Regions from separate parts of the Planococcus plakortidis genome, predicted to be linked through region 4. Evidence: riboswitches for the same ligand, from Rfam matches in the RefSeq annotation. Region 4 holds a riboswitch; each other region holds the start of a gene.

Region 1 (7,580 bases), 490 kb from region 4:
GTGCCGTAAACATTGATATCATTTGCGCTGAGTCCCGCTGCGTGGCCGTCGATTTGATTGCTCAGCAGGAGTTTATCGAGGATCGCTTCATCTCCATTCAATACGGCGGGGAAATCCATCACTTCCGCCAAGCCGAGCACTGAATCGCGCCCGGCAAAAGGCCGCAAGTCGCCCGCAGACAACCGGGCTCCCGCATTCTCGAATGGCGTCGCCGGGACACACGACGGCAGCATCATTTTAATATCGAGCATTGCCGATCGCGCATCTTTCAGCATGAACTCAAGCCCGTCCGTCCCGCTGACATTGGCGATTTCATGCGGATCGGTAATGGCAGTCGTCACGCCGTGCGGCAGCACGATTTGCGAGAACTGCTGGGGCGTGACCATCGACGACTCGATGTGGACATGGGCATCGATCAAGCCGGGTGCGATGAACTTTCCTTTGGCATCGATTTCCTCGATGCCCTCATACTCACCGATTCCGACGATCACGCCATCGCTGACCGCCACGTCTCCGGTCGTCAAGGTTTTCGTGAAGACATTGACAATCGACGCATGGCGGATGACGAGGTCTGCTTTTTTCCGTTTGTTGGCAACGTCGATCCTGTTTTTCAATTGGGCTTTTTTCAAGTCCATTCACGCTCCTTTTGCTGCTCGCTTGTGTATTCAAGGAGATTCGAGTTTTGCTTTATTCTACAGCAGGGCGGCTTCAAGCTCTAGCAAAAAAGAGAGGAATGTTTGAGGTGTCCCTGTGTCAGACACAATTCAAAACGCAGAAAACATGTGGGAAGTGGATTCCGGTTTGAATCGGCCCCTGTGTTACACACAATTCCCGTCAAAAAAAGGCAAGCGCAAATTCGCGCTTGCTTTCTCCATTTATTCTCCGAAAATCTCCTCGGAAACTTCCACGATGTAGCGGAGTTTGTCCCATTGCTGCTCTTCGGTCAGGAGATTGCCGTGATGCGTCGAAGCGAACCCACATTGCGGGCTGATGCACAGTTGCTCGAGTGGCACATATTTTGCGGCTTCTGCGACGCGTGCTTTGATCGCTTGTTTGTCTTCGAGTTCGCCGTTTTTCGATGTGAAAACGCCGAGTACGACTTTCGGGCCGCCTGATGGAATGTGCTCGAGTGGCTGGAAGCTGCCCGAGCGGTCGTCGTCGTATTCAAGGAAGAAGCCATCGACTTTTTCCTTGGCGAACAAGGTCGGGGCGATCAATGCATAGCTGCCTTCGAATGCCCAGTCGGATTGGTAGTTGCCGCGGCACAAGTGGGTCGTCACGGCAAGGTCTTCCGGTTTGCCTTCGAGCACGCCGTTTGCCACGCGAAGCGCCAAGTCGATCAAATAGTCGCGGTTGTATTTGCCGTCGTTGAACGGGATGTCGGGCGATGACAGCCCGGCAATATAGACATCGTCGATTTGGATATAGCGCGCACCGGCGTCATAGAACGCTTTGAGAGCGTCACGGTATGCTTGGACAACGTCTTTCGCATAGTCTTCCAGGTCCGGATAGATTTCTTCGTTGCGGATGCCTTGGTTGAAAAATTGGTTCGGGCTTGGGATCGTCAGTTTCGGGACGGCGCGGCCGCCGACGATTTCCTTGAATTCGACGAAATCGCTGAGGAAGGGATGATTTTCATTGAATGAAATCTTGCCGGTATTGCGGACGTCGTAGGCTTCGGTTTCGACGTTTTTGAACTGATAACCTTTTTCCGGCGTATAGCCTTCGAAACCGTTGATATGAGACATGAAGTCGGTATGCCAGAACGTGCGGCGGAACTCGCCGTCCGTCACGGCTTTGAGCCCGACTTCGATTTGCTTGTCGACGATGCGCTTGATTTCCGACGTCTCGACTTCCCGCAGCTGATCTGCCGTAATGGCACCTTCCTTGAACTGTTTGCGGGCTTCGTGAATGCTGTCGGGGCGCAATAAGCTCCCAACGTGATCCGCCTTGAATGGTGCTGTAGTTAGTTTAGGGCTTGTTTGAATAGTTGAATGGGTCATGTGAAATTCCTTCTTTCTGTTTTTAGTGTAGGTGATGGAAATGAAAAATGGGGCTTTCTTCAAATAAGAAGAAAGCCCCGTTTATGGGAAATGCATTCTTCTTATCTTCTAGGCTATCGCCTATTGGAAGTAGCACCTTGTCCTGGATCAGGGCGGTTGCTGAGACTTCACAGGGCCAAATCCCTCCGTCTCTCTTGATAAGAAATCGATTATTGAGTTAGTTGTAAATGATTGATGTTCACATTAAAGCAATCTTCGGACAATTGCAAGGGAGAGGGGAGTTTTTTGTTTGTGTCCCTGTGCATCACACAATTCAAGAGATACCGTATACAAGATGGGTGAATATGAAATGCTTAAAAAGATAGCTCTTCGGATGTCGTCGTGAATTTTCATGCTAATTGATAAATAGTCATAATTGTGCCGGACACAGGGACAGCTACAATTCGGGGCAGCTGCAATTCATAGGGGTTTCCTGCTCTCAATTGTCAAAAACAGGCCGCCGTAATAGGATTCCACATTCACGATTTCCAGCGGTGAACGGTTCACCAAATCGAACGTATCGCGGTTTAAATGGCAGCCGTCGCAGAGCTTTTTCCAGACGGGGGTCAAGGCTTCCTGGGTTTTGCCCATGACCGGCTGGTCCATTTTGACATGTTCGAACATGAGGATCTTTGCACCCGGTTTACTGACGCGGCAGATTTCTTCAAGTGCTTTGACAGGGTCAGGGATTGTGCAGAACACCAATGTCGCAACGACGGTATCGAAGCTGTTATCGTCAAAAGGCAGTTCTTCAGCAATCGCTTCGTACGTATGGATCGGTGTTTTCGATTTCCGGATGCGTTTGCCGGCTTGTTTGCCCATCTCCGGGTTCGGTTCGATGGCATCGACCCGTTCGGCATTTCGGTAATAGCGGAAGTTCGCGCCCGTCCCGAAGCCGATTTCGAGCACGTGCCCCGTCGCTTGCAAGACGAGGTTTTTGCGGATCTTCTCAAAGCGGGTTTTCTCTAACGGCTTCATGGCCGTGTCGTATATATGTGGCAGGAATCCAGCCATCTTATCAGCTCCTTTTTCGTTTGCTTACTATTCTTCTCACTTTCCCGTCTGGGGCTTTATCTACTCCTCTAATGAACAGCTCGTATAGGATTATACAAAAACTATACAATATGCGTTTTTAAGCTTATGATGAAGGGAATAACAAGGATATTGGCTGAGGGTTAAAGAAATTTCCATATAGGCGGTTTTAAAGTAAAAAGCGATACATATTTCATTAAAAAAGGGGCGGTACATATATGGGCAAAGCGAAAAAATCCGTAATCGTGATCGGGGGAGGCCTTGGGGGCTTGTCGGCGGCGATTTCATTGCAGCAAAAAGGCTATGAAGTTTCGTTGTATGAAAAGAACGGGCATATCGGCGGGAAAGTGAACCGCTTGGAGCGGGACGGCTTCGGCTTTGATTTGGGCCCGTCGATTTTGACGATGCCGCATATCTTTGACCGCCTGTTCCAGGGCAGCGGGAAGAACATGGCGGATTATGTGCCGATGCAGCGCCTGGAGCGCGAGTGGCGCTCGTTTTTCCCGGATGGTACGGTGATCGACTTGTATCACGATCTTCATTTGATGGAGCGGGCGAACCCGGCTTTGTCGAAAAAGGACATGAAGGAATATTACGCATTGCTCAAGTACGCGAAGAAGATTTACGAGACGACCGAGCGCAGCTATTTGAAGGAAGGCTTCGAGTCGCCGAAAGAAGCGGTCGCCCAAAACGGCATCCTCGCGACTTTGACAGGATTCGATTTGACTTCGACGATGTATAGCGCAATCTCCAAACGCATCACGAACCCGCATTTGCGCGACATGCTGTCGTATTACGTCAAATACGTCGGCTCTTCGCCGTATAGCGCACCCGCCGTGCTCAATATGATGATTTACATGCAGCATGCGCAAGGCTGCTGGTATGTGCCGGGCGGCATGCACAATCTGGCAGGCGGCCTGGAAAGATTGGCCCGCGAAATTGGCGTCCAGATCCATACCGGGATGGGCGTGATCCGCGCCTTGACGAGCGCGGAAGGCAAGATCACCGGTGTCGAACTCGAAGACGGAAGCTTCCAAACCGCTGATTATTACGTATCGAATATGGAAGTCATCCCGTTCTATCAAAAAATGGTCAAGGCGGAACATGAGTTTGTCGACAAACTGGAGAAGAAATACGAACCGGCAAGTTCGGGGCTGGTCTTGCATCTCGGCGTCAAGAAGACCTATCCACAATTGAACCACCATAATTTCTTCTTCTCGGACAATTTAAAAGAGCAGATGGACAAAGTATTCGAGCGCCACGAGCTGCCGGACGACCCGACAATCTATCTCGTCAACGTCAATAAGACCGACCCGAGCCAGGCGCCAGAAGGGCATGAAAATATTAAAATCCTGCCGCATATCCCGTATATCCAGGACAATCCGTTCACACCGGAGCAGTACAAGGAATTCGAAGAGCGTGTCATCGATAAGCTCGAACGCATGGGGCTCGACGGCCTGCGCGACAATATCGTCGTGCGCGACGTCTGGACACCGCATGATATCGAGCGCATCTACGGTTCGGACCGCGGCGCGATCTACGGAACCGTCTCCGACAAGAACAAGAATGGCGGCTTCAAGCACAAGAAGCAAAGCGAACTATACGACAACCTGTATTTTGTCGGCGGCACCGTCAACCCGGGCGGCGGCATGCCGATGGTGACCTTGAGCGGCCAGCAAGTGAGCGATAAGATCGTCAAGCGCGATAATCAAAACAATTAAAAATCTACAATCCTGAGACGGTTTTTTCCGTTCTTACGGCTTATGCTACTTACAATTCAAAAGGCGATGCCAATGACTTTAACAAGTCGTCGGCACCGCCTTTTTGCATGTTCATTTTCCGAGTGTCACCGGCAGTTCACGGACGCCCCGGACGATCATGCCGGGACGCCAGTCGAGTTCGTTTTCCGGAACGGCGAGCGCCATGCCGGGAAAGCGTTTCAATAGCCCATCGATCGCGATTTGGCCCTCAAGCCGTGCGAGCGGGGCGCCAAGGCAGAAATGGATGCCTTTTCCGAATGCCAGATGGGCACTTTTTTCGCGGTGGATGTCGAACAGTTCCGGGTTATCGAACTGCTCGGGGTCATGGTTCGCCGCGTTCAGCGCAACGATGACCAAATCGCCCCGGTGGATGGTTTTTCCGCCGAATTCCAGGTCTTCCGAGGCCCATCTTGACGTGCTGAATTCGACCGGCCCGTTCAAGCGCAGCGACTCTTCGATGGCCTGGCCGATCAGTTCAGGCTGGATGCATAATTCCTGCTGCTGTTCGGGATGATTCAGAAGCGTAAGTACGGTATTGCCGATCAAGTTCACGGTCGTCTCATGCCCCGCGATGATCAGCAGGGACACGAGGCCGTACAGTTCTTTTTCCGTCAGCCGGTCGCCTGCTTCTTCAGCTTCGATCAATCGGCTAATTAAGTCGTCTCCCGGTTGTTGGCGCACTTTTTGGAACCATTCACCGAGATAGCGGACAAATTCATTCATATGCTCATAAACGCTAACGCCTGCTTCGCCACTCGTGCCTTCGATGAGCGAGTTCGACCAAGTCCGGAATTTATCTCGGTCCTGTGAGGGCACGCCCAAGATTTCGCAAATGACGATGATGGGGAGCGGGAAGGCGAATTCATCAATTAAGTTGACGCTCGATTTGCCTTCGAACCCATCGAGCAAGTCGTCGGTGATTTCCTGTATGCGTGGCTTCATGCCGTCAATCATTTTCGGGGTGAACGCTTTTTGGGCGAGGCCCCGCAGCCGTTTATGGTCGGGCGGGTCGGAAAACAGCATGTTCTGGGTGAATACGCTCATCTCGTCCATGCTGCCGCCGAACAGTTTCGAGAAATCCTTGATGAAACGCGGGTCTTTCAATACGGCTTCCGCGTCGGCATAGCGTGTCACGAGCCAACCGAGCTGGCCATCCGGGAAACGCACCTGGTGCACGGGATCTTCCTCGCGCAGCCGCTTGTAAGCGGGACAAGGGTTCCGGGTGAATTCGGGGCTGAACAATTTCGTTTCGTCGTTATCATGCAAATTCATTGAAATGCCTCCTTTTTTAGTCTATACCCTGGAGCGCGCATTTCCTGTCTCGTTCCTTCCACCCATTTTTCCCCTTCTTCATGGCGTAATAAGCTGAAACGCCGCTTGCCATTCATCTCGAGGTGAATGGCCATGAAAAAGCACCGCCACCGCATTTCCCATCGGTGGCGGTGCTTATAGGGCGTTGCCTGTTCAAGATGATTTTTCAAGAGGTATCGTAAACCAGAACACGTAGCGGCCGTCTGTGAGGTGCAAGCCGATGGTGCCTTTATGGAGCTCGATGATTTCCTTCGAAATGGCGAGTCCGAGCCCGCTCGCAGGCACATAAACTTGCAGCGTATAGGAGCGGTTAAAGTCGAAATTGAAGAACGGGGGGGGGCGGTCTTCGACTTCAATCGCTAGGCGCCCGCCTGCCGCTTTGGTGTTTAAGCTGAAGCCACCGCCATTGCCCAACAGCATGATGCGGGAACTTGCACCATCGCTTGGCATCGTTTCCACGCGGGAATTGTCAACCATGATTTCCATTGCCTCGATGTCTTCGGTGAAGCTTTTTTCCTCGAGCACTTTCTGCTGCGCCGGGCTCGAATTGTAGACAAGGTATATGACGATGCCGACACCCACAAGGAACACGCTCGCGATGATAATCAAAATCCTCAAGAAAGCTCCCATGTAACCATTTCCTTTCAGCTTGAAATTCATTTGATTTGTTGGCGAATCAGGTTCTAGTGCTTGAACAGGAATAAAAAGATGTCTTTATTTTACTATAAATATCAGAAAAGTCAGTTTATTTTATTGGAAACATGCTATATTAATAAATATAGGAAGATGGTGGAAGAAGATTCGCCGCCAGCCGGTCAAACCGGAAATTCTTAGGCAAGGGAGGATGCCAATATGTGGAACATAAAAAAGCGGGTTTTCATCGATCGACGGGTGGGGGAGGTCCATCAATTCGCTACGAATCCGAAGCACTGGTATCAATGGTATGCGGGCTTATCGGAAGCTGAAAACCTGAAAGGCAAAGGCGGCAAGGGCACGAGCATGGATCTGATGTATTTCTTTTTCGGGAGGGGCTTGGAAATGCATGTACTGGTCGTGGAAAATGCTCCGGTAGGAGATGGCTATGTTTGGCGTTGCTTGATCAGCGGGGCTTTTGACGGCAACCAGACGTGGCGGTATTTACCAGTGGAAAACGGCACGGAAGTCCAGTTTGAAATGGATTACGATCTTCCGGGCAGCATCTTCGGGAAAATGGCCAATACGCTTTACATCAAAAAACTGATGAACAACTCAATCGAACTGACCTTGCAAAACTTGAAGGACATCAGTGAAAGCGATTGAGCTGCCAAGGTGGTCTAAGAAGTCGGATGGAAAGTTTCCGGCGTGCCTTTGCGCTCGAAAAAGGTAAGCCGAATAGCTGGAGGAGGGTTATGCAGTGGAGCAAAATCAAAAACGCGATTATTCCCAGATTCCCTTT
Region 2 (7,580 bases), 470 kb from region 4:
GTAAAGACCAATACAAAAACTTTGTCTCATGGTCATCTGGTTTTTCATTCACAGCCAGTTCATATAAACCCAAAGCTTTTTGGTATTCCCCATTCGCCATAGCGAATTTAGCATCTTCAACCGCCTTATCGTAGCTTTCATTACTATCAGCACCGAGAGGGATAATAAGGAACATAAGTAGAGAAAAAATCGCTAAAGCAGACAATGAATAGGTCAGCTTTCTTACTTTTTTAGTGACCTTATTTTCATGCCTCCTTATAAATTTTTGATTTGCAACTCCATTCTCAGAGTACCTACTCTGAACTTTTTTCATTTCAAATTCTTCATCATCATCTCCCAGTGAATCGGCAATATATCTCAATTCTCCAATGGTAAAATCCTGAGTGACACTTTTATTGAACTTCTTTGATGATTGTAATTTACGAAATGCAGCGTATTCAAAGTCCTCTAAAAACAGATGTTTTTTATAATAGTTTTGAAAGTCTTCCTCTTTCCAACTTTTCACTTCTATTCTTTTTTCAAATTCTTCTTTCGAAAAGCCAGTATAAACTACCAAAGAAGATGTCAAACGATAAATGTCTAACTGATCTTTTCTTAACGTATTAATATATCTCTGAAGTTCATTTATATAATTATCTGTTTGCCCAAGAGGATATTTCATTCCTTTTTTTGTTGCTGACTTACCGTTGCTAAAAAATTGATCTACGAAAGCTAGTGACCAATTCTTTACTTCTACAAACACAAAGCCTAAATTCGGATCGATAATTAAAATGTCTGGCTTAAATTCTAGAAATTTAGGATCCCAGATCACTATTGAGCTAGCTGTTAACTTTGACTCCAGGACCTTCAATAAGGTTAATTCGCCTTTTAAACCTTTTTTAAGCGCATCAGTTTGTGCAGTTTCTAATGCAAACTCTAAAGCTTTTCTCCCTACAACTTTTGCCACTATGGAAATCTCCCATCTCACTCAATTAAAAGTATTTTAGATTAGTTTTAAAACTAAAAGCATAGAAGAGTAATATCTTTGATTATTAAGTAACGAATATTAACCTTCTCAATTATAACATTACTCCCTAATATCGAAATATAAATTAGTGCTTTTAGTGCATTTAATCAAAACTTTTATCGATGGGTCAGAGTATATTACGGATTCTTCAATATTTTAAATGCAAATCACTTTTCTTTTTTCACTTTATTTCTTTCCTCGAGCTTCATAATCCCGTTCAATCTCCTGCTTCCATTCCCGACTAATCTTTTTCCCGGTCCGGAACGAACTCACCGCTTCGCTCAACACTTGGTAATTCAATTCCGTCCCTTTCGCGTCCGCATGGTAATCCACCGCAAAATCCTCATCGACCCCGAATTTCTTTGCGGTCGCGACCGCGTCGATATTCGCCCCGAGGAACATGAATTCCCAGCCGTTCGCCTTCTTGGAAGCAATCATTTCATGGATTTTCCTATACGTGTATTCACAGCTGGAGTTTTCCAGGCCATCCGTCGTGATGACGAACATCACCCGGCCGGCCCGGTGTTTTTCCAATGTCCCTTTTTGCGCGTTGCTGATTTTCTGGATCGTCGAGCCGACCGCATCGAGCAAAGCCGTCATGCCGCCTACTTCGTAATCGCTATCGGTCATCGGCGAAATGCCTTCGAGCGAAATCCGGTCGTGCAACAATTCATATCCGTGATTGAACAGCACCGTCGTCACGCGGACCTCGCCAGGGAGCTTTCGCTGCTTGTCGATCAAGGCATTGAAGCCGCCGATCGTATCTTGTTCCAGCCCCGCCATCGAGCCGCTCTTGTCGAGAATAAATACCAATTCCGTCGTTTCATTTTTCATCTTCGTTTCCTCCTTTGGGTTACTTGCTACCCCAAGGATACGATTTTCGCATAGAAAAAAGGTCGCTTCGAAAGCGACCTTTTACGAACCAAGCACCTTATTCCACAACACAATTCACGTAAATCAGAGCAGCTATATACTTCAAATGTTTTCAAAAAATAAAACCCACTAAATATATAGGAATACATATTGACCTAATTAAATGTCGATGGTATGGTTCTAATATAGCTGAATAGTTAATACATTCTTATCATGAGAGGTGGAGGGATTGGCCCTACGAAACCTCGGCAGCGGACTCTTTTCGAGTACTGTGCCAAATCCAGCAAGCGAATCGCTTGAGAGATAAGAAGAGTTGAAATCTTTTTTTGAGATGCAAACCTCTTCTTATTGAAGAGGTTTTTTGTTTGGTTTCATGAAGAATCATTGCTGTTGCGCTAATTTCATTAAGGATGGTGTCATACATATGAAAAAGCCGAAAAAGTTTTTGCTTTTCACACTGATCTCAACAACAGCATTGATTGCAGCTGCGTGCGGAAATGAGGAGTCCAATAGCTCTGCCAGCGCTTCTGAATCAGGCGAACAGAATTCCTGGGAACAAATTGAGGATTCAGGCAAATTAGTGGTGGGTACAGAAGGTTTATATTTCCCGGTTACCTACTTCGATGAAACAACGAAAGAGTTGACTGGATTTGATGTGGAAGTAGTTCGGGCGATTGGAGATAAGCTGGGCCTTGAAGTTGAATTTAAAACGATGGAATTTGACGGTCTTCTGCCCGCATTAAGAAATGGCCAAATCGATGTGGCAGCAAATGATTTTTCAATTACAGAAGAACGCCTCGAGAAATTTGATTTTACAGTTCCCGTCAAGCATTCCTATGGATCAGCTATCGTCCGGGAAAGTGATGATTCTGGCATTAACACAGTGGATGATTTAGCAGGTAAAAAAGTTGGTGGAGCCGCGACGAGCAATTACTCGGATTATGCTAAAGAACAAGGCGCTGAAGTAGTAGTCTATACCGGTTCAGATACTGTGCTTCCTGAAATTGTGCAAGGGCGCGTTGACGCTACACTCAATGATTATTTAGTATTGATTCAAGCACTGGAACAATTTGATAAACCTGGATTAAAGCTTGCTGAAAATGTAAAGTTTTCTCCTAACAGCAGTGGTTTAGTGATGCAAAAAGACAGCCCGGAATTGAAAGAGCAACTTGATGCCGCCCTAACAGAATTAATTGAAGACGGCACCGTAACGGAAATTTCGCTTGAGTTTTTAGGAGCTGACGTCACAAAACCAGTTGATGTTGAATAATCCTGCCGGGGGAATCCTTTGATTCCTCTTTTTTCTATCTTGCACATCTAAAGGAGATAAAATATGTCTGATTTTAAATGGGAATATCTTTTTAACATAGAAGTCGCAATAGAGGCTCTTCCGTTTATCCTGGAAGGAGCTTGGTATACTTTATTAATCGCAATTGTAAGCATGCTTCTTGCTCTATTTCTAGGGTTGTTCGTCGCTCTTGCCCGCATGAATAAACTAACTTTGCTGTCCTTTCCCGCCCGCCTATTCATCTCATTTATGCGCGGAACACCACTTCTTGTTATTCTATTCATCCTATACTTCGGATTCCCCATGATCGGTATCGATATGCAACCACTGACAGCTGCCATCATCGGCATCAGTATCCACTTCTCCGCATATACGGCAGAAGTGATTCGGTCGGCGATCTCATCGGTAGCAAAAGGTCAATGGGAAGCTGCGGAAACTCTCAGAATGACTTACTGGCAGACTATGCGCCGTATCATTTTGCCACAAGGTACACGCATTGCTCTGCCTCCTTTATCCAGTATTTTCATGGATATTATAAAAGGCACCTCATTAGCAATGGTCATCACTGTTTCCGAGATGTTCTACAGGGCGAAAGTCGTGGTTGGACAAACTTATGAAAGCTTGACGCTGTATATTCTAGTGGCACTCATTTATTGGGCAATTTGTTCTGTTGTCACCGTATTGCAGGATTATTTAGAGAAAAAAGCAAATCGTTATGTCGTGACATGAATGGAGTTTTGAAAATGATTAAAGTTGATCAGCTCAGCAAAAACTTTAATGACAATGAAGTCTTAAAGTCCATTTCCCTCGAAATTGAAAAAGGCGAAGTACTTAGCATCATCGGACCGTCCGGATCAGGTAAGACCACCTTACTTCGGTGTTTGAACTTATTGGAATCTCCCACTTCAGGATCACTCAAAATTAAAGATGTAGTTGTCACTTTTAACGGCAAGACACCATCAAAAAAGCAGAAAGTCGATATACAGCAATACTCTGGAATGGTGTTTCAGCACTTCCATCTCTTCCCGCATAAGACGGTTATCGAGAATATTATAGAAGCCCCACTAATCGTCCAAAAACGAGACAAGCAAGAAGTTGTAGCAGAAGCAGAGGAACTACTCAAAAAAGTTGGTTTATCAGCCCATAAAAACCACTATCCTGAACAGCTTTCGGGAGGCCAGAAACAGCGAGCCGCTATTGCTCGCATTCTCGCTTTAAAACCAGATGTATTGCTATTTGATGAACCTACATCGGCTCTAGACCCTGAACTTGTCGGAGAAGTATTAACTGTCATCAAAGATTTAGCGCAAGAAGGCCAGACAATGATCATTGTGACACATGAAATGCATTTCGCTCGCGAAGTATCCGACCGCGTTGTTTTTATCGCGGATGGCTATATTGTTGAAGAAGGAAAACCAGAAGTTCTATTTTCATCTCCTCAAGAAGAACGTACAAAGAAATTTTTGGAGAAAGTCCTCGTCCGATAAATTCGCAAATATAAAACAGCCCCGTTCCGTGAACAGGGCTGTTTCTAATTTAGAAACTGTATAGAATCTTTTACGAACCAAGAAGCGCTTCATCAAATGCAAACAAGGCTTCATTGATTTCAAAGATATTGTATTGTTCCCGCTCAATGAAATAACGGACGATCAAGTCGAATTTATGGCTGTTCGACAAGCGGTAGCCCGCCGTCCCGAGCAGTTCCTCCGTCTCGTCGAGATCCAGTTCGAGCGCGATCGCAAACGCCAGGATGGTCTTTTTCTTCGGCGTGTAGCCTGGAGAGTTTCTGATTTTGGAAAACAGCTTCTTGTCTAGATTCGCCTTTTTATAGGTCTCGGCATCGGTCATGCCTCGGTCGTCTATGAACCTGAACAGACGCTGCGAGAAGGATTCGTCCACCTCTTCCAGAAACTCTTCGAGGCTCAGTTCCTGTTCCAGTATCTCTTTCGGTTCGTACATCGGGCTTTCCAGCGGGTGCCGGTCGCGGTAACGGACAGCCCTTTCTTCCAAGACCTCGGCTTCCTGTTCGTTGATGAATGTCTCGATCGATTCGTAAAGCTTCTGGCTGATGCCGAACGACTGCTTGTCCAAGACGACCAGATAGACGTCCATATCGCGCAAGTTCAAAAAGGTATCAATCTCTTCCGTCGCCACACGTAACGCCGGTTCTTTCGGATAGCCGAAGATACCGGTCGAGATGAGCGGAAAAGCGATCGACTCACAGCCAAGCTCTGCGGCAAGTTCCAGCGAGTTGCGGTAGCAATTGCGCAACAAGGTCTCTTCATTGTGACCTCCGCCTTCCCATACCGGGCCGACCGTATGGATGACGAACTTCGCATCCAGCGCGAAGCCATCGGTATGAACCGCTTCCCCGACCGCGCAATACTCAATCCGGTCGCACGCTTCCTGCAGCTGCTTCGGCCCCGCTGCCCGGAAAATCGCCCCGCATACGCCGCCGCCCATCTTCAGGCTCGAATTGGCAGCATTGACGATAGCGTCGGTAGTCATTTTGGTGATGTCGTTGCGCACGATTTGCAGTGGCATGTGCTCATCCCTTTCTGTTTCTTGTCTCTTTTCATTCTACCACCCGCCGTGTCCCTGTGCGCCACACAATTCCTAGCGTGAAATTCACCGGAAAGCGAGGTGCAGCACGGGGTTTCTCTTGGGCGTCGGGATTTTTGTCCCTGTGCGCCACACAATTCACGCATCAAAAACACCCGACAGCCACTCGCTGCCAGGTGTGAGAATGCATAAAGCATAAATTGTAGTGAATAGTCAGAATCGTTTAGAATTGTTTCGTGCACAGGGACACTACTTAAACTTCCGCGCCGCGGCGACTGCTTGTTTCCAGCCGTCGTACAGTTTTTCACTTTGCTCCGCTGACATGTCGCTCGTGAAGGTCTTATCGATCTGCCATTGCTGTGCGATTTCTTCCTTGCTTTTCCAGAAGCCTACCGCGAGACCTGCGAGATATGCGGCCCCGAGTGCTGTCGTTTCCTGGACGACCGGGCGCTCCACCGGGACATCCAAAATATCGCTCTGGAATTGCATGAGGAAATCGTTCGATACGGCACCGCCATCCACGCGCAAGGTTTTCAGTTCGATGCCCGCGTCCTCGATCATGACGTCGACGACATCTTTCGTCTGGTAAGCGAGTGACTCGAGCGTCGCGCGGATGAAATGCGCTTTCGTCGTGCCGCGCGTCAAGCCGAACACGGCGCCGCGTGCGTCCGTATCCCAATAAGGCGTGCCGAGCCCGACGAATGCCGGGACCATATAGACGCCATCTGTTGAGTCGACGGATGTCGCATAACGCTCGCTTTCCGGCGCGTTATCCAAAATCTTCAAGCCGTCGCGCAGCCATTGGATCGCGGACCCCGCGACAAAGATGCTGCCTTCGAGCGCATATTCCACCTTGCCGTCGATGCCCCATGCCAAGGTCGTGAGCAAGCCGTGTTCGGAAACGACGCCTTCCTCTCCTGTGTTCATCAGCATGAAGCAGCCGGTGCCGTACGTGTTTTTCGCCATGCCTTTTTCGAAGCACGCCTGGCCGAATAGCGCCGCCTGCTGGTCTCCGGCGATTCCGGCAATCGGCACTTTGTAGCCGAAGAAATGGTAGTCGACCGTATTGGCGTAGACTTCTGACGACTGGCGGACTTCCGGCAGCATGCTTTTCGGCACGTCCAAAATGTCCAGCAATTCTTCGTCCCATGCCAAATCGTAAATATTGTACATCAAGGTACGCGAGGCGTTGCTGTAATCGGTGACATGCGCCGCGCCGCCGGATAGTTTGTACACGAGCCACGTATCGATCGTCCCGAACATCAAGTCGCCCTTGTCCGCTTTTTCCCGGGCGCCTTCGACATTGTCCAAGATCCATTTGACTTTCGTTCCGGAAAAATACGCATCGATCAACAGGCCGGTTTTCTTGCGGAACAATTCTTCGTGTCCTTGCGCTTTTAGTTCGCCGCAAATATCAGCGGTTTGGCGCGACTGCCAGACGATCGCCTTGTAAATGGGCTTACCCGTATTGCGGTCCCAGACGACAGCGGTTTCACGCTGGTTGGTGATGCCGATTCCCGCGATTTGGCTCGGCTCGACGTCCGCTTTTCGCAAGACGCCGGCCATGCACGCCAATACGGACGTCCAGATTTCATTCGCATCGTGCTCGACCCAGCCCGGTTTCGGGAAAAACTGCTCGAATTCCTGCTGCGCGGTTTCCACGATCTCCCCTTTATGGTTAAACAATACTGCGCGCGAACTCGTCGTTCCTTGGTCAATGGACATAATGTACTTTTTGCTCATCCTCTATTCCTCCTCGAATGGTCTTTTGATTCCTGCCGAAACTCCAATTGCCCCGGCCTATTTCGCCGACATCCACTGCTCCTTTTTTATTAATTAACAGCTGTGAAA
Region 3 (7,580 bases), 300 kb from region 4:
TAACTCAATCGCTTTTTCGCGTGCTTGCTGTTTCGGCCGTTTTTGATGCGCTTGAATGGCTTCGATCAATTGCTTACCGATTTTGGATACGGGATTCAAACTCGACATCGGATCCTGAAAAATCATGGCGATGTCATTGCCCCGCAGTTTTCTCAGTTCCGTCTTGCCCATCTCCAATACCGGCTGGCCTTCAAAATAGATCGTGCCTTCCGGATATAGTGCAGGCGGTTCCGGGTTGAGCTTCATCAAGGAATGGGCGAGCACGCTTTTGCCGCTCCCCGACTCCCCAACGATGCCGATGGTCTCTCCTTTTTGGATGGAGAAGGACACGCCGTCGACCGCTTTCACGAGGCCGCCCGGTGTATCGAGATGGACATGAAGATTATCTACTTGCAGCATTCGAATACCCCTTTCAGGCAAGCTTCGTTTTGCGCTTGCGTTTCGCTTGATGTGGATTAAAACTGTCTCTTAGCCCATCGCCGAGCAAGTTCAAAGCCAGAACGGTGATGACAATCGCAAGGCCCGGGAAAATGGAATACCAAGGCGCGATGGTCACGTAAATCTGTGCTTCCTGCAGCATATTGCCCCAAGTCGGTGTGGACGGGTTGACCCCTACGCCAAGAAAGCTGAGAGCCGCTTCCGCTAAAATGGCTTTCGCGAAAATGAAGGTGCTTTGGACGATGACCGGGGACAAAATATTCGGCAATATGTATTTAAAAATAATTACCGCATGGCTCGATCCGGTCGTCTGTGCCGCTTCGATATAGGATTGGTTTTTCACTTGCAGCGTCGCCGAGCGGACGACTCTCGCCATGACCGGGAAAAATGCCAGTGTCAGAGCGATGATGATATTGGTGATGCTGCCGCCAAGTGCCGCGACCAGCGCAAGCGCAAGGATTAGCGCCGGAAATGCCAGAAAGCCGTCAATGATTCGCATCAGCACAAAATCCACTTTGTGGAAATAGCCGGAGATTAAGCCAATCACGGTGCCGATGACCGTCGATAGCACCGCAACGACGACGCCGACAGACAAAGAAACCCGAGCGGCGACGATGGTCCGCGAGAAAATGTCGCGCCCGAAATCGTCAGTGCCGAACCAATGCGCTGATGATGGGCCGGTCAAGCGCTGTTCCGGGGAAATCGCGGCTGGCGAAAACGGCAGCCAGGAACTGGCGGTGATCGCTGCAAGCGCGACAAGTACCAGCATGGCGAGTGCCAATAGATTCGTTTTCTTAGTAAGCATCGGTTTTGTCTCCTTCCAAATGTTCAATCATAGCGGATCCGCGGATCGAGGAATGTATAGAGCAAATCCACTAACAGATTGACGAACACATAAATGCCGGCAATGAACAGGACAATTCCCTGTACGACAGGGTAATCGCGGCGATGGATGGAATCGACCAAGAGCTGGCCGATGCCCGGAATCGTGAACAAAGTCTCGATGATGACCGTGCCCCCGAGCAAGCCGGCCACCGTAGCGCCGAGCACTGTGGTCGTTGGGATCAAGGCATTGACGAAGACATGGCGCATCAATACTTCGCGTTCCTTGACACCTTTCGCGCGCGCCGTTTTGATGTAATCCTGATTGACCGAATCGAGCATGCTGTCGCGCAGCATCCGGGCGATGATACCCACTTCGACGATCGCCAGCACAAACGACGGCAAGAGGATATGGTGAAGCCACGCATCCGCCCCTTCCGCAAACGGCACATAGCCAGCTACCGGAAAGATCGGCAGCGCGACGCCGAAGCCAAGCACCAATAGCGTCGCGAGCCAGAATTCCGGGACAGATACACCGAACAAGGAAACCGATGTGAAAATCGGATCCAAGACGGTCTTGCGCAGCGCGACGATGAGGATCGCCACCGGAATGGCAATGGCGAGCAAAATCACCGTCGATAGCGCCATCAGGCTGAAGGTCGGCCCGAAGTTCTCAGCGATCAGCGAGGTCACCGATTGCGAAGAGTAAACGGAAGTTCCGAGATCCCCCGTGATGACTTGTGAAAACCAATTGAAAAATTGGACGTACAGCGCTTGGTCCAAGCCCAGTTCACGCTCCAAATCAGCAATCGCTTCCGGTGAACTGTCCTCCCCTAAAATGAGGAACGCCGGGTTGCCGGGCGTCAGATGAACGATCATAAAGACGATGACACTGACGACCAGCATGACGGGAATCACCGATAACAACCGGCGAATCGTGTAGTTCAGCATTGCGTGTTCCCCCTTCTCCATAAAAGGAAGAAAATCGCCAGCATCGTTCCTGACGATTTTCTTCTCTTAATTATCCTGTTTGATGGCTCGTCGTTAATTGGTTTTATACGTATTCCAGAAGCGCGGGCCGTACCATTCGCTATAGTCGTGGATATCGGTTGTGCGCGCATTCAAGTTCGAGATGTTCGTCACTTTTTCAAACGGCAATTCTTCATAGAGCGTTTCGTTCAAGCCGGCGAGGATCTGCTGTCGCTCTTCCTCGGATTCCGCTTGTGCCCACTTGGCGATTTGCTCCTGCCATTTCTCACTGTTGTACCAGCCGCTGCTGTTCGAATCCTGGCTCAACATGCCTGCCTGGTTCGGCGAGAAGAACGGGGACCATCCAACGACCACTAGATCCCAATTGGAAGCCTCTCCCCATTTCTCAAGGTATGTTGCCCATTCATAGGATTCCAGCTCGACCGCAAAGCCGGCTGCTTCAAGCTGCTGTTCAGCGATCTCGGCAATTTTCTTATAGTCGTTGGAATCGCTTGAGAAGATGATTTTGATCGGTTCGCCGTCGTAGCTGCTTTCTGCCAATAAGCGTTTCGCTTCCTCCACATCATAGGACAGGAAGCCGTCTGTGTTTTCTTCCGAATATAGTGCGGTTTGGTTCGGCGTGAACAAAGCGCCGTCCAATTCGTAAAATTCCTCGTTTCCGTATGTCGCTTTGGCAATTGCTTCTTTATCGAGCGCCGCGTTCAATGCCTGGCGCACTTGCAGGTCATCGAAAGGCGCTTCCGATTTATCCGGCGTCAACACTGTATAGCCGTTAGTGGCGGTGCCTGCTTCGATATTCGGCGTGCTTTCAATCACTTCGTACAAATCGAGCGGCACTTCATCGCCGAAATCGTAAAGCCCGGTTTTCAAGCCATTAACCACCACTTGAGGGTCTTTGACGATCTTGAAATGGACCGAATCCACATACGCTTTTTTCTCTCCCGTCAAACCGCTTGTCTCATCGGTTCTGGATGCATAGTCGTCGTATTTGGAAAGTACGATTTCATCGCCGCGCTTCCACGAATCAAACTGGAAAGGCCCGGTGCCGATATACTGGTCATGGTCGAGCGGCTTTTCGCCGGCCGCTTCAGCGACCTCTTTCGGCAAGATGACGGCAGCCGATTTTGGGGCAGCCAAGTCGGAAAGTAAAGAGCTATAGGCTTTGTTCAATTGAATGGTTAACTGCAAACCGTCTGCTTCCACGGACTCAACGTGGTCGTTGGTGATCTTGCCGACAGATGACACTTTCAGCCAACGTTCGATGGACGCTTTGGCATCTTCTGCCGTTACTGGTTCCCCGTTATGGAAAGTTACGCCTTCACGCAAAGCAATCGTGTAGGTTTTTCCGTCTTCACTCACTTCATAATCTTCTGCGAGCAGCGGTGCCGCTTCAAAATCCTGGTTCAAGGCAAACAAGCCTTCATAAATATGCCAGCCGATTTTGCGAGCGGCACTTTCCCCTGTATACATCCAATCGAGCGTGTTCGGATCTGCGCCGATCGCCACATTCAATTCTCCGCCTTCTACAGGTTCTGAAGCTGCGCCTGAATCTGATGGGCTTGCTTCACTGCCGGAACAACCGGCCAATCCGATAAGTGCAATTAACGTGATAACTAAAAAGATGATATTCTTCACGATGTTCCTCCTTATGATTTAAAAAATAATGATGCTTCGAGTATGTATGCAACTGCTTAAAAGCCTATCCAAGTTCCCAGATTTTCAATGAAGCGTCGAAGTGTTGATGCGCCAATCTGCCGCTCAAGCTCCGACGGGATTTCGAAAACCATTTGTCCACTGAAGGCACCTCCTTCGCTAAAAATAATTTATCTTACCTGTTTACTTGGTTTTAACGTAATAAAAAAACCCCTTCTTCTTTTCGACAAGAAGAGGAGTGGTTTCATACGTTCGATCGCCTCTCTTATCTCTGTACTCGCGGTACAAGGAATTAGCACAGTGCCGCATTGCGGTCTGCTGCTTTGACGTCTCAGGGCCAGTCCCTCAGTCAATCTCGATAAGATGATTAAATTGTAAAGTTCATGTTACGGCCCTTGATCCAGCTTGTCAACATTATTTTGAAGAAATTGAATTTATTTACATGACGTTGAAATTCGATTTGGTTTACGCTTGCCGTCCTGTCGGCAAAACACTCGACTGTTCGATCCATTCAATAGATTTGGCGACGATAAAATCCAATTCATGGTCCATGGAAGCGATGTGATAGGAATTATGGAGTTCGTGCTTGAACGCGTGTTCTGAACCGACCTTGCCGAGAATATAATCGGTGTTGGCTGGCGGTACGACATGATCTTCAAGCGACTGGAAACACACAACCGGGCAGTGGACTTCGCCGAGCTTTGCGCGGACAGCATCCATATAGCCGAGCAATTGCTGATACGCTTTGACCGGCGCTTGCCCGTAAGTGATTTCCACCGCATCCGCTTTTTTGATATCGGGCGCATCTTCTGTGACGTAAGCATGGGCCGGGCGGCTGCGGTAAGTTTCAAATTGCGGGATGTCGATCGCCGGATTGATCAACGCGATGCCCTGGATTTCAGAATGGCGGCTGGCCAGATCCAAGCTCAAGGTGCCGCCCATCGATTGCCCAATGACAAAGACCGATGTGCATGTTTGCTTGAGTTCTAAATAGGCCTGCTCGACACTCTGGAACCAGTCCTCATTAGAGAATGGTTGCAGGTCCTTGAAATGGGTGCCATGGCCCGGCAGCCGCGGACAGGAAACCGTATAGCCTTGCTTGCCGAGCGCTTCGCCTAATTCCCTGACGCTTTGCGGCGTGCCGAGAAACCCGTGGCACAATAGGATGCCGGTGCTGCCGCCTTTCAGAAAGAAGGCTTCTGCCCCTTGGATGACAGGATATTGTTCGTTCATGCAATCCCTCCTTCAGCTGTTTAAAATCAGGAGGCCCACTAGCTGCCCCTAATGTGAAGTAGTGCGAAAAAAGCTTATTCACATTAGACTATATTTAAAACCTACTTGTCAACTAGGTTTTATAAAATGAACGATCAACCACACCAGGCGCTCCCTTAATGCTTTAAACTTCCGAAGGCTTCCCTTGGCGCGCCCATGACGCAATCGCTGCAATATCAGCGGGCGTCGTGCTGCAACAGCCGCCAATGATGTCAGCTCCTGCTTCATGCCAGGCTTTCGAATTGGCTGAAAACGCACCAGCCGACGGTTCTTCGCTCCAGGTTTTGCTTACCGGGTCGTAAGTGGCGCCGGAATTCGGATAGACGATGACCGGTTTGGAAGATGCGCTTTTCACTTCCTGGATCAAGGATCCGATAAATTGCGGCGCTGTGCAATTAATGCCGATCGCCGCCACTTGCGGCTGGACATCGAGCCAGTTCGCACAATCTGCAATCCGCTCCCCGTCGCTAATATGGAACTCATCTTTCGCGCTGAACGTGAACCAGGCAGACACTTGCGGAAATTCTTCCAGCACGCTTACGATCGCTTTCGCTTCCACGAGGCATGGCAAAGTTTCACATGCTAACACATCCGCCCCTGCTTCGACCAGCACACGGATGCGCTCTCTGTGGAATGCAGCCAATTGCTCTTCGCCAATCGCATAGCCGCCGCGGTATTCAGACCCGTCCGATAAAAACGCACCGTACGGGCCGACAGAGGCCGCCACTAAAGGCTTCGGCCTATCCGAACGATCCGCTGCAGCGTCCCAAAACTCATCGCGTGCTTGCGTTGCCAGCTGGACAGATTTCGTGATCAACGCGATCGCTTGTGATTCTGTCAGCCCTCTTTCCCGGTAGCCTTCAATGGTCGCCTGGTAACTGGCCGTAATGGCACAGTCCGCTCCCGCTTCGAAATAATCCACATGCACTTTCTTGATCAACTCCGGATTTTCAATCAATATTTTCGCGGACCATAAGGAATCATTCAAATTGCATCCGTAGTTCTCAAGCTCTGTCGCCATCGCCCCGTCCACAATCAGGACCGGGAACTCGTTCAATATCTGTTCAATCGGGTTCATTCCAAATCATCCTTCCGCTCTCAGTCGTTACACTTTATTTTTCAGCCTTGGACGGCTTTCCCTAAAAATTGCCTCGTTCTTTCGACGGCGGGCTTGGTGAAAATTTGCTCAGCCGTGCCTTGCTCGATAATGACGCCGTCTTCCATAAAGATGACGCGGTCTGAAATTTCCCGCGCGAAACTCAATTCATGGGTTACGATGAACATTGTTTTGCCGGTGTCCGCGACGCGGCGGATGGTGGCCAATACTTCATCGACCAGTTCCGGGTCCAGAGAAGACGTCGGTTCGTCGAATAATAGCACTTCCGGGTCCAAAGCGAGCGCACGGGCGATGCCGACGCGCTGCTGCTGGCCGCCGGACAATTGCGCAGGGTAATGGCTCAGTTTATTCGATAAGCCGACCTGCTCGAGCATCTCGATGCCTTTTTTGTCAGCGGCGTCTTTTTTCATCCGCTTGACGCTCGTCAACCCGACGGAGACATTTTGCAGCACCGTCAGATTCTTGAACAAATTATATTGCTGAAACACCATACCTGTGGCGGTCCGGAGCGCGAAGATTTCTTTTTTCTTAGCGGCCGCCGCATCCACCCGCTTGCCGCCGATTTCCACGATGCCGCTCGTTGGCTCTTCTAAAAAATTGATGCAGCGCAACAGCGTCGATTTCCCGGAACCGCTTGGCCCGAGAACCGCCACCACTTCACCTTTCTCGACGCTTAAATCAATCCCTTTCAAAACATGCTGGCGGTCGTAATATTTATGCAAGTTCTCCAATTTGATCATCAGGCAATCCCTCTTTCATATCTGCGTGCACGTTTCTCGATCTTCACCAATAAGCGCTCGACGGCAATGCATAAGATCCAATAGACGATCGAGACGGCGATATACACTTCAAAGAACGCCAAGCCGCGGGAGCCGAGGATTTTTGCCTGCCCCATGATATCGATGACGCCGATGATAAACACGAGCGAAGTGTCTTTGATCGTGCTGATGAACATATTGCCGAGATTCGGGATCGCTACTGTCAAGGCCTGCGGGAAGACGATCTTCAGCATCATCTGCACAGGCGTCATGCCGATCGCTTTGGCGGCTTCGAACTGCCCGCGGTCGACCGATTCGATCGCCGAACGGATCGTCTCGGATAAATACGCGCCCAAATTGATGGAAAAGGCCATCAAGGCATAGAATTCCGGAGCGATGCTATTGACGTCTGCCGACTGAAGCCATCCGTATTCACTCTGGAGAAAATAAATGATTTTCGGAATCCCGTAAAACACCAGGTAAATCTGCACCAATAACGGCGTGCCCCGGATAAAGGAAATATAGATCGA
Region 4 (7,580 bases):
ATCGTACCACACCATCAATGATGCCGTGAATACCGTCGACAGAGACATCGTTGAACCGACAGAGAGATCGAAGCCATCCACCACCAATGTGAACGTGACCCCGAGCGCCAACAAAGTGACGATGGAAATCGACCGCAGGATATCCGTGAAGTTGCCATAGCTGAAAAAGGCGCTGCTGATGGAGCTGAAATATAAAATGATGATGGCGAGTAAACCGATCGCCCCGTATTTATACAGAAACCCGATGACTTTCTCTTGTGTCGTATGCTGTTTAGACAGCTTCTTCTCCACCGCTTGCATATAACAAAATCCTTTCCTGGGTCGCTTGTTCCCTTGTTAATTCCTTGACGATGCGGCCGTCGCACATAACGAGAATGCGGTCGGAGATGCCAAGCGCTTCTTGTATTTCGCTCGTAAAGTACAAGCAGGATTTTCCGCTTTCCGCCAACTCGCGGATCAAATGGAAAATGTCCACCTTCGCTCCGATGTCGACGCCTTTTGTCGGTTCGTCAAACAGATACAAACGCGAATCCAAAGACATCCATTTGCCGATTGCCACTTTTTGTTGGTTGCCTCCGCTCAAATGGGTGAGTGGTGTTGTCGTATCGGAAGTTTTGACGTTCAGTTTGTCAATAATTGAATGGGCAAATCGCTGTTCCTCTACTTTGTTCATAAACAAACGCCCGGAGAACTTGCGCAAATTCGGGAAACTGGCATTCGCTTCAAGCGATTCATGCACGAATAACCCTTCTTTGCGCCGTTCTTCGGGGATGAGCGCGATGCCGGATTTGATCGCGTCAGCTGGATGCTTCAAGCGCAGCGGTTGGCCGCCGAGCGAAATTTTGCCGCTCACCTGTTCTGCAGCGCCGAACAGCGCTTTAGCAAGTTCGCTTTTTCCCGCTCCTACCAGCCCGACGATCCCGACCACTTCACCGGATGCTGCCGTGAATGAGATTTCTTTTAATTTCCTTGTGTCAGACAAGTTTTTCACTGTCAGCAACGTATCTCGTACGGCATGTTCTACGTGCTGCAACTCACGGCTCAGCGCGCGCCCGAGCATCGCTTCGACGACTTCCTGCTGTTCGGCTTGCGCTGTAAGGAACCCAGCGACATGACGGCCGTCGCGCATGACGGTAATCCGGCTGCACAGCTCGAACACTTCCGGCAAGCGGTGCGAGATGAAAATGCAGCCGACGCCTTGTGCACTGAGCGAACGGATGACCGAGAACAGCTTGTCCGCTTCATGGACCGACAGCGGAGCCGTCGGTTCATCAAATATAATGACTTTCGCTGAATGGACCAGCGCACGGGCGATGAGCACCAATTGCTTGTCCGCTAAGCTCAATTGCGACACTTTCTGCTCCACATCGATGTGTTCGGATTGGAGGCGCGACAGCACTTCCCGCGCTCGACTTCTTATTTTTCGCTTGGAGACGAACAAGGGTCCCGCTGCTGCAAAGCTGTCGAGCAAGATATTCTCAGCGACGCTCAAATCCGCAATGAGCGCCGTATCGACTTCTTGGTACACACAATAAATGCCGTTCTTCTTCGCCGCTTTTGGTGAATTGAGTGCGAGTTCTGTCCCATCTAGCCGGATGCTTCCGGCGTCTTGTGGATAAACGCCCGATAATACTTTGATCAATGTGCTTTTGCCGGCGCCGTTGACGCCAAGCAAGGCATGAATTTCACCGCGCTCCAGCGTAAACGCCGCGCCGTCCAGGGCTTTGACAGGCCCGAAACCCTTTGTGATCGCTTGCATCTCCAATAACTGGCCGCCCATTCGCTTGCCTCCCCTCCCGAAAATCAGCAGCGCTTTTCTTTAGCGCCCTTCTAGGTCTTCCAATGCTGCGCTGTAACCTTGTTCACTCGCACCCCAGCCTTCGATGTATTCGCCCAATTCTTCTGTGGTCACGGCCGTCTCCGGCAATTTGTCCGCATCGATGAAGATCGGTTCAAGCGTCACTTGTTCTTCCGGTGTCTCCCCGCCGATCAATTGGTACGCATAACGCACTTGGATGCGCCCGATATCCTGTGGATCAACCGCAGCCGATGCGACCCACGGGCTGCCGTCTTTTTGGATCATCTGCAAGTCTTCATCGCTCATATCGATGCTGTATACCTTGATATCGTCGCGCCCTGCTTGTTCAATGGCCCGGACTGCACCTTTGGCAAATTCGTCCCATGCCGCCCAAACTGCTGTAATTTCGCCTTCTTCAGGGTATTGCTTCAACACTGCTTCCATCTGCGCTTGCGTATCGAGCGCCGTGTTTTGTGTCGCGGCACCGAATGCCGTCACTTCCTGGATGCCTGGATTGTCAGCGAGAAACTGTTCGTATGCCACTTGGCGCCGTTCCATCGGCGCGAAACCGGCTGTCCAGATTTTGACGATATTGGCTTCCCCGCCGTGATCTGCAGCTAACTTTTCAAGCGTCAACTCTGCCATCAACTGATCGCCCTGCTCGAGCGATACCACGCCATCGACATCAACGCCTGCATCAAAAGCGACGACCGGAATATCTTGTTCCACTGCGCGTTCAACGCCTTGATTCAATGCTTCTTTTGTTCCGTGGTCGATCAATATCGCGTCAAATCCTTGGTTGATCGAGGCATCCAGATTGGACGCCATTTTCGCGAGGTCGCCATCTGAAGTAAACACTGTCACGCTGCCTCCGAATTTTTCCACTTGCTCTTCTACGCCTGCAATGTACTGTGCAGAAAAAGTCCCAAGATTTTGCTGCATGATGAGTGCGATTTTCTTGTCTGAAAGCGGATGGTCCACTGCCGCTTGCTGATCGTCCGGAGTGCTTTCTTCCGCTGTCGCTTCTCCTTTTGGTTGGCATCCTGAGAGCAAGATGGCGAATACGAATCCGAATAAAATGAACCATGCTGATTTGTTTTTCATATCGTTTCTCCTTTTAGCGGCTCCGCATAAAGCTGGGCCTCGATTATTTGTCTATCATTCGGGCGGATGACGCCGCGTTCGGTGATGATCGCCGTAATGTAGTTGGCCGGTGTGACATCAAAAGCCGGATTGAACACTTTCGTTCCGGCCGGCGCGATTTGTTGCGTGCCGATCGCAGCCACTTCTTCCGCTGCCCGTTCTTCGATTGGGATGGCGCTCCCTGTTTCAAGCGATAAGTCGAATGTCGACACCGGCGCCGCTACATAAAAAGGGATGCCGTATGCATGCGCCAAAATCGCTAAGTTGAGCGTGCCGATTTTATTGGCCGTGTCGCCGTTGGCCGTAATGCGGTCCGCCCCGACAATGATCGCTTCGATTCCTTTTGCGCCGATCGTGTGCGCTGCCATGCTATCGGTGATGAGCGTGACATCGACTCCTGCCTGCTGCAACTCCCAAACGGTCAAGCGCGCCCCCTGGAATAGCGGACGCGTTTCGCATGCGTACACTTCAAACTCACGGCCACGCTCTTGGCCGAGATGAAACGGTGCGAGTGCAGTGCCGTATTTGGCTGTCGCGATCGACCCGGCATTGCAGATCGTCATGACTTTTTCTTTGTCTGCGAGCAACTCAAGTGCAAGTTCGCCGATATTGCGGCATGCCGCTTCGTCCTCGTCGCGGATGAGTTGGGCTTCTTCGATCAGCTGCGCTTTTGCTTGCGTGACCGTTTTTGCCTGTTCGATCCGGTTGACTAACCGTGCGATCGCCCAGGCCAGATTGACCGCTGTCGGGCGCGATGCCACGAGGTAATCAGCATCTTTTTTTACACGATGGCGGAACAACCCGACATCTGCCGTGTCGTGGCGTTTTGCCGCAAGTGCCAATCCATAAGCTGCTGCGATGCCGATCGCCGGTGCTCCGCGCACTTTCAACTGAAAAATCGCTTCATGCACTTGTTCCAAAGTCTCAAGCGTTTCATAGTGGACGGTCTGCGGAAGCAGCCGCTGATCCAAAATGGTTAGTTGTTCATCTTTCCAGATGACCGATATCGGGATGGTCATTTGCTCAGCTCCTTGATCGCCGTTTCGAGTTGCTTGATGGACTGATACTCCCGGCGCGTTTGAATCAATGTTTCCCCGGCTTTCAAAGTTTGCCGCTTGCGGTCGATTCGGGTCGACTCGTCAGCGATGTCATCCAAGTCGCGAACATGTGCCAATCCGATCGTCCGGCGGATCAATTCACATCCAGCAAAGCCGATCGCATCGTGGAAGATTTTTTCGATGGCGTATTCGCGGTAGCCGGTTGTCGTTTTATAGGTCTCGATTCCGTCACTTTCCCATAAACCTGAAAATTGCTGTTCGAACACCTGCCACGTTTGGGTGATGTCTTGCACGATCAGCTCGCGCTCTTCGCCGCTGCGCGTAATTGCCTGGACGATCAAGTTGGCGAGAAACAATCCGATATCAAAACCGATCGGCCCGTAGAAGGCGAACTCCGGATCGATGACCTTCGTATCGTCTTCGTCGACGAAAATGCTGCCGGTATGCAAATCGCCATGTAAAAGTGCTTCCGCTTCTGTCAAAAAGCTGCGCTTTAGTTTGGCCACTTCGAATTTCAGCGGCTCATTATCCCAAATCGCCTGTGCCGCTTCGCGCAGCGGCTCTTCAAAATCATTGGTATCATGGTCGAAAAACGGATCGGTGAAAATGAGGTCTTCGGTGATCTTGCACAGTTCCGGATTGGAAAACTCAGCCGCAAGCCGCTTTTTCTCGAATGGATGCAAACCGAAATCCGAGGTATGGAACAAGGTGTGCGCTAAATAACTGCCGATATGTTCCGCAAGCTTCGGGTAATGCTTGCCGTCGATCAGGCCGTTGCGCAAAATCGTCAACTGCGACAAGTCTTCCATGACGGTGACAGCAAGCGCAGCGTCCGTCGCATACACTTCGGGCACGCGGCCTTTCGCGAGGCTGCCGTGCAGCTTCAAGGCATTTGCTTCAATGGTCGCCCGGTGCAGTGTCAGCGGCCAGCTTTCGCCGACGACTTTCGCATACGGCAAGGCTTGTTTGATGATGAGCCCATGCCCAGTGGCGGAGTCGGTGATGCGGAATACGTAATTCAAGTTGCCGTCGCCGATCTCTTCACATTGCAATGTTGCGGACGACGCAAAAACGTCCAAACTCTGTGCCAGCCGAATCGCTTCTTGTTCAGTCAATGCTTTGTATGTAGACGGTGCTGTAAGTGTCATATTGATTGCCTCTTTTCTGTGGAATAATAAAAAGCCTCTTTCCCGAAAGAAAGAGGCGCAGAATAAGAGATCCATGCCTCTTATCTTTCAGAAATGTACATTTCTGATGGAATTAGCACCGTGCCTTAAGGGATCGAATCCCGGCGCCAAAGCGCCCCGTCTCACAACGGTATTACGGTCGGTTGCTGGGCGTCATCGGGCCATTTCCCTCTGCCTGCTCTTGATAAGAGTTTGCTATGCAACATTTATGAAGTTCTGAAACGAATGCTAGCACGATTCAGAATTCATTGTCAATAAAATATTTTGAAAAAACGAAAACCTTTCCGCTAAAGGCGAGTTTCATACTCGGGTTTCCTAGTTCATCGATTACTTGCTGCACTCTTCATAAATACCCGCAGCCGGTTGGGCATGCCTTTTTCTAGAGAACGCACCCTGAAGTGATCAGCTGACATTTTTCAGACATTTTTGATTTTCTCCGTTGACAGATACTGTCTGTCATGAAATAATCAGAATTACTTTGCAACAGCCATAATTTCATAATCTATTCTTATTCAGAGCAGGTGGAGGGACAAGCCCTACGAAGCCCGGCAACCGGTCCGATCATGGACACGGTGCTAATTCTTGCAGCCAACGCAATCGATTGGCTGGGAAATAAGAAGGCGTTAATCATTAACCTCTTCTTATTTGCGAAGAGGTTTTTTTATGTCCACTAAGCAGGAGGGTTATTCATGAGCGGTGTTATCGCGACATATCAATTATTCGGCAAAGCCGGTTCATTCGAAAAAAAAGCAGAAGCCATTGCACTCGGTTTGACGGTCGGTTCGTGGACCGATCTGCCATTGCTCGAGCAGCAGCAATTGCAACAACATAAAGGGCGCGTCGTGTCGGTCGAAGAATTCCCGCATGTCACCCACCCCGCACGTCAAGGCGTCATCCAAGCACGCCTGAAAATCCATTACCCGGCGGCCAACTTCTCAGCGGATTTGCCCGCCATCCTGACGACCGTCTTTGGCAAGCTGTCTCTCGACGGCGAGATCAAATTGATCGATTTGGATTTTGAAGAATCACTGCTCCGCCAGTTTCCGGGCCCGCGTTTTGGGATCGACGGCATTCGCGAAACGCTCGGTGTCAACGGGCGCCCGCTCGCCATGAGTATTTTCAAGGGCGTCATCGGCCGCGATCTCGATTATCTATCAGATCAACTTCGCCAACAGGCACTCGGCGGCGTCGACTTGGTGAAAGACGATGAGATTTTATTCGACAATCCACTGACGCCGTTTGACAAGCGCGTTACCGCAGCGTGTCATGTGTTAGACGAAGTGTACGAAGAAACCGGCCATCGCACGCTGTATGCCGTCAATTTATCCGGACGGACATCAAGCTTGCGCGACAAGGCGCGGCGGGCACGTGAACTCGGGGCGGACGCTTTGTTGTTCAATGTCCATGCCTACGGATTCGACGTCTTGCAGGAACTGGCAGAAGACGAAGAAGTGGCACTCCCGCTTATGGCGCATCCTGCGTTCAGCGGCGCGTATACGTCATCCGATTTTTACGGCGTGTCCACGGCGCTTGCACTTGGCAAACTGACACGACTGGCAGGAGCTGACTTCAGCTTGTTCCCGTCCCCTTACGGCAGCGTCGCCCTCGAGAAAGAAACGGCGTTGCAGCTCGGTCAGGAACTGGTCAGCGAAGGCCCTTTGAAGCAAAGCTTCCCGGTGCCATCCGCTGGCATCCACCCCGCCCTCGTGCCGCTATTGTTAGAAGACTACGGCGTTGACAGCATCATCAATGCCGGAGGCGGCGTCCATGGCCATCCAGACGGCGCTGCTGCTGGCGGCAAAGCGTTCCGCCAAGCGATCGACGCCGCACTGCAAGGACAGGCTTTAACGGAAGCCGCCAAACAACAGGACGAATTACAAAAAGCGTTAGCATTATGGGGGGAAACCGTATGAGCAAGCCGGTCATATTTTGCGACTTCGACGGGACGGTGACTTCCCGCGATAATTTGATCGCCATCATGAAAGAGTTCGATCCGCCGGGTTGGTCGCCGATAAAAGATCAAATTCTCGATCAGCGCATTTCCATATGCGAAGGCGTCCAGCAAATGTTTGCCTTGCTGCCATCTTCCGCCAAGCAACAGATCATCAACTATGCGCTCGACCAAGCGGAAATCCGCGAAGGCTTCGCCGATTTCGTCGCCTACACAAAACGCCATGACATCCCGCTCTATATCGTCAGCGGAGGCATCGACTTTTTCGTCTACCCATTGCTCGAGCCATACGGTCCATTCGCCGGCATCTATTGCAACGAAGCGGATTTTTCGAATGACAAGATCCATATCCGCTTCCCGCACGGCTGCGACGAACAGTGCGACAGCCAAGGCTGCGGCTGCTGCAAACCGTCCGTCATGCGCCGCATCATGTCGGAGCAATC

What was found. A riboswitch is a leader RNA that binds a small molecule or an ion and turns the genes downstream of it on or off. The one in region 4 is predicted to bind S-adenosylmethionine.
Region 1: it holds a riboswitch for S-adenosylmethionine, as region 4 does, so the genes downstream of both, BBI15_RS03760 (5-methyltetrahydropteroyltriglutamate--homocysteine S-methyltransferase) here and mtnK (S-methyl-5-thioribose kinase) in region 4, are expected to answer to the same signal.
Region 2: it holds a riboswitch for S-adenosylmethionine, as region 4 does, so the genes downstream of both, BBI15_RS03700 (transporter substrate-binding domain-containing protein) here and mtnK (S-methyl-5-thioribose kinase) in region 4, are expected to answer to the same signal.
Region 3: it holds a riboswitch for S-adenosylmethionine, as region 4 does, so the genes downstream of both, BBI15_RS15925 (ABC transporter substrate-binding protein) here and mtnK (S-methyl-5-thioribose kinase) in region 4, are expected to answer to the same signal.

Annotation. Positions count from the first base shown of each region.
Region 1 covers NZ_CP016539.2:727,165-734,744, forward strand. Annotated here, with positions in the region: gene ade (adenine deaminase) at 1-635, opposite strand, end outside; gene BBI15_RS03760 (5-methyltetrahydropteroyltriglutamate--homocysteine S-methyltransferase) at 876-2,003, opposite strand; SAM riboswitch class I at 2,102-2,207, opposite strand; gene BBI15_RS03765 (class I SAM-dependent methyltransferase) at 2,463-3,056, opposite strand; gene BBI15_RS03770 (phytoene desaturase family protein) at 3,293-4,795, shown strand; gene BBI15_RS03775 (cytochrome P450 family protein) at 4,907-6,106, opposite strand; gene BBI15_RS03780 (histidine kinase) at 6,299-6,775, opposite strand; gene BBI15_RS03785 (SRPBCC family protein) at 6,998-7,444, shown strand; gene BBI15_RS03790 (hypothetical protein) at 7,539-7,580, shown strand, end outside.
Region 2 covers NZ_CP016539.2:708,652-716,231, reverse strand. Annotated here, with positions in the region: gene BBI15_RS03710 (lysozyme inhibitor LprI family protein) at 1-946, opposite strand, end outside; gene BBI15_RS03705 (vWA domain-containing protein) at 1,193-1,840, opposite strand; SAM riboswitch class I at 2,085-2,189, shown strand; gene BBI15_RS03700 (transporter substrate-binding domain-containing protein) at 2,304-3,149, shown strand; gene BBI15_RS03695 (amino acid ABC transporter permease) at 3,213-3,896, shown strand; gene BBI15_RS03690 (amino acid ABC transporter ATP-binding protein) at 3,911-4,654, shown strand; gene BBI15_RS03685 (macro domain-containing protein) at 4,725-5,711, opposite strand; gene glpK (glycerol kinase GlpK) at 5,979-7,472, opposite strand.
Region 3 covers NZ_CP016539.2:3,200,256-3,207,835, forward strand. Annotated here, with positions in the region: gene BBI15_RS15910 (ABC transporter ATP-binding protein) at 1-399, opposite strand, end outside; gene BBI15_RS15915 (ABC transporter permease) at 413-1,243, opposite strand; gene BBI15_RS15920 (ABC transporter permease) at 1,267-2,211, opposite strand; gene BBI15_RS15925 (ABC transporter substrate-binding protein) at 2,305-3,885, opposite strand; SAM riboswitch class I at 4,166-4,268, opposite strand; gene BBI15_RS15930 (alpha/beta hydrolase) at 4,369-5,136, opposite strand; gene mmuM (homocysteine S-methyltransferase) at 5,300-6,253, opposite strand; gene BBI15_RS15940 (amino acid ABC transporter ATP-binding protein) at 6,295-7,032, opposite strand; gene BBI15_RS15945 (amino acid ABC transporter permease) at 7,032-7,580, opposite strand, start outside.
Region 4 covers NZ_CP016539.2:239,902-247,481, reverse strand. Annotated here, with positions in the region: gene BBI15_RS01330 (ABC transporter permease) at 1-300, opposite strand, end outside; gene BBI15_RS01325 (sugar ABC transporter ATP-binding protein) at 272-1,780, opposite strand; gene BBI15_RS01320 (sugar ABC transporter substrate-binding protein) at 1,820-2,902, opposite strand; gene mtnA (S-methyl-5-thioribose-1-phosphate isomerase) at 2,899-3,960, opposite strand; gene mtnK (S-methyl-5-thioribose kinase) at 3,957-5,147, opposite strand; SAM riboswitch class I at 5,225-5,377, opposite strand; SAM riboswitch class I at 5,692-5,805, shown strand; gene BBI15_RS01305 (2,3-diketo-5-methylthiopentyl-1-phosphate enolase) at 5,876-7,099, shown strand; gene BBI15_RS01300 (2-hydroxy-3-keto-5-methylthiopentenyl-1-phosphate phosphatase) at 7,096-7,580, shown strand, end outside.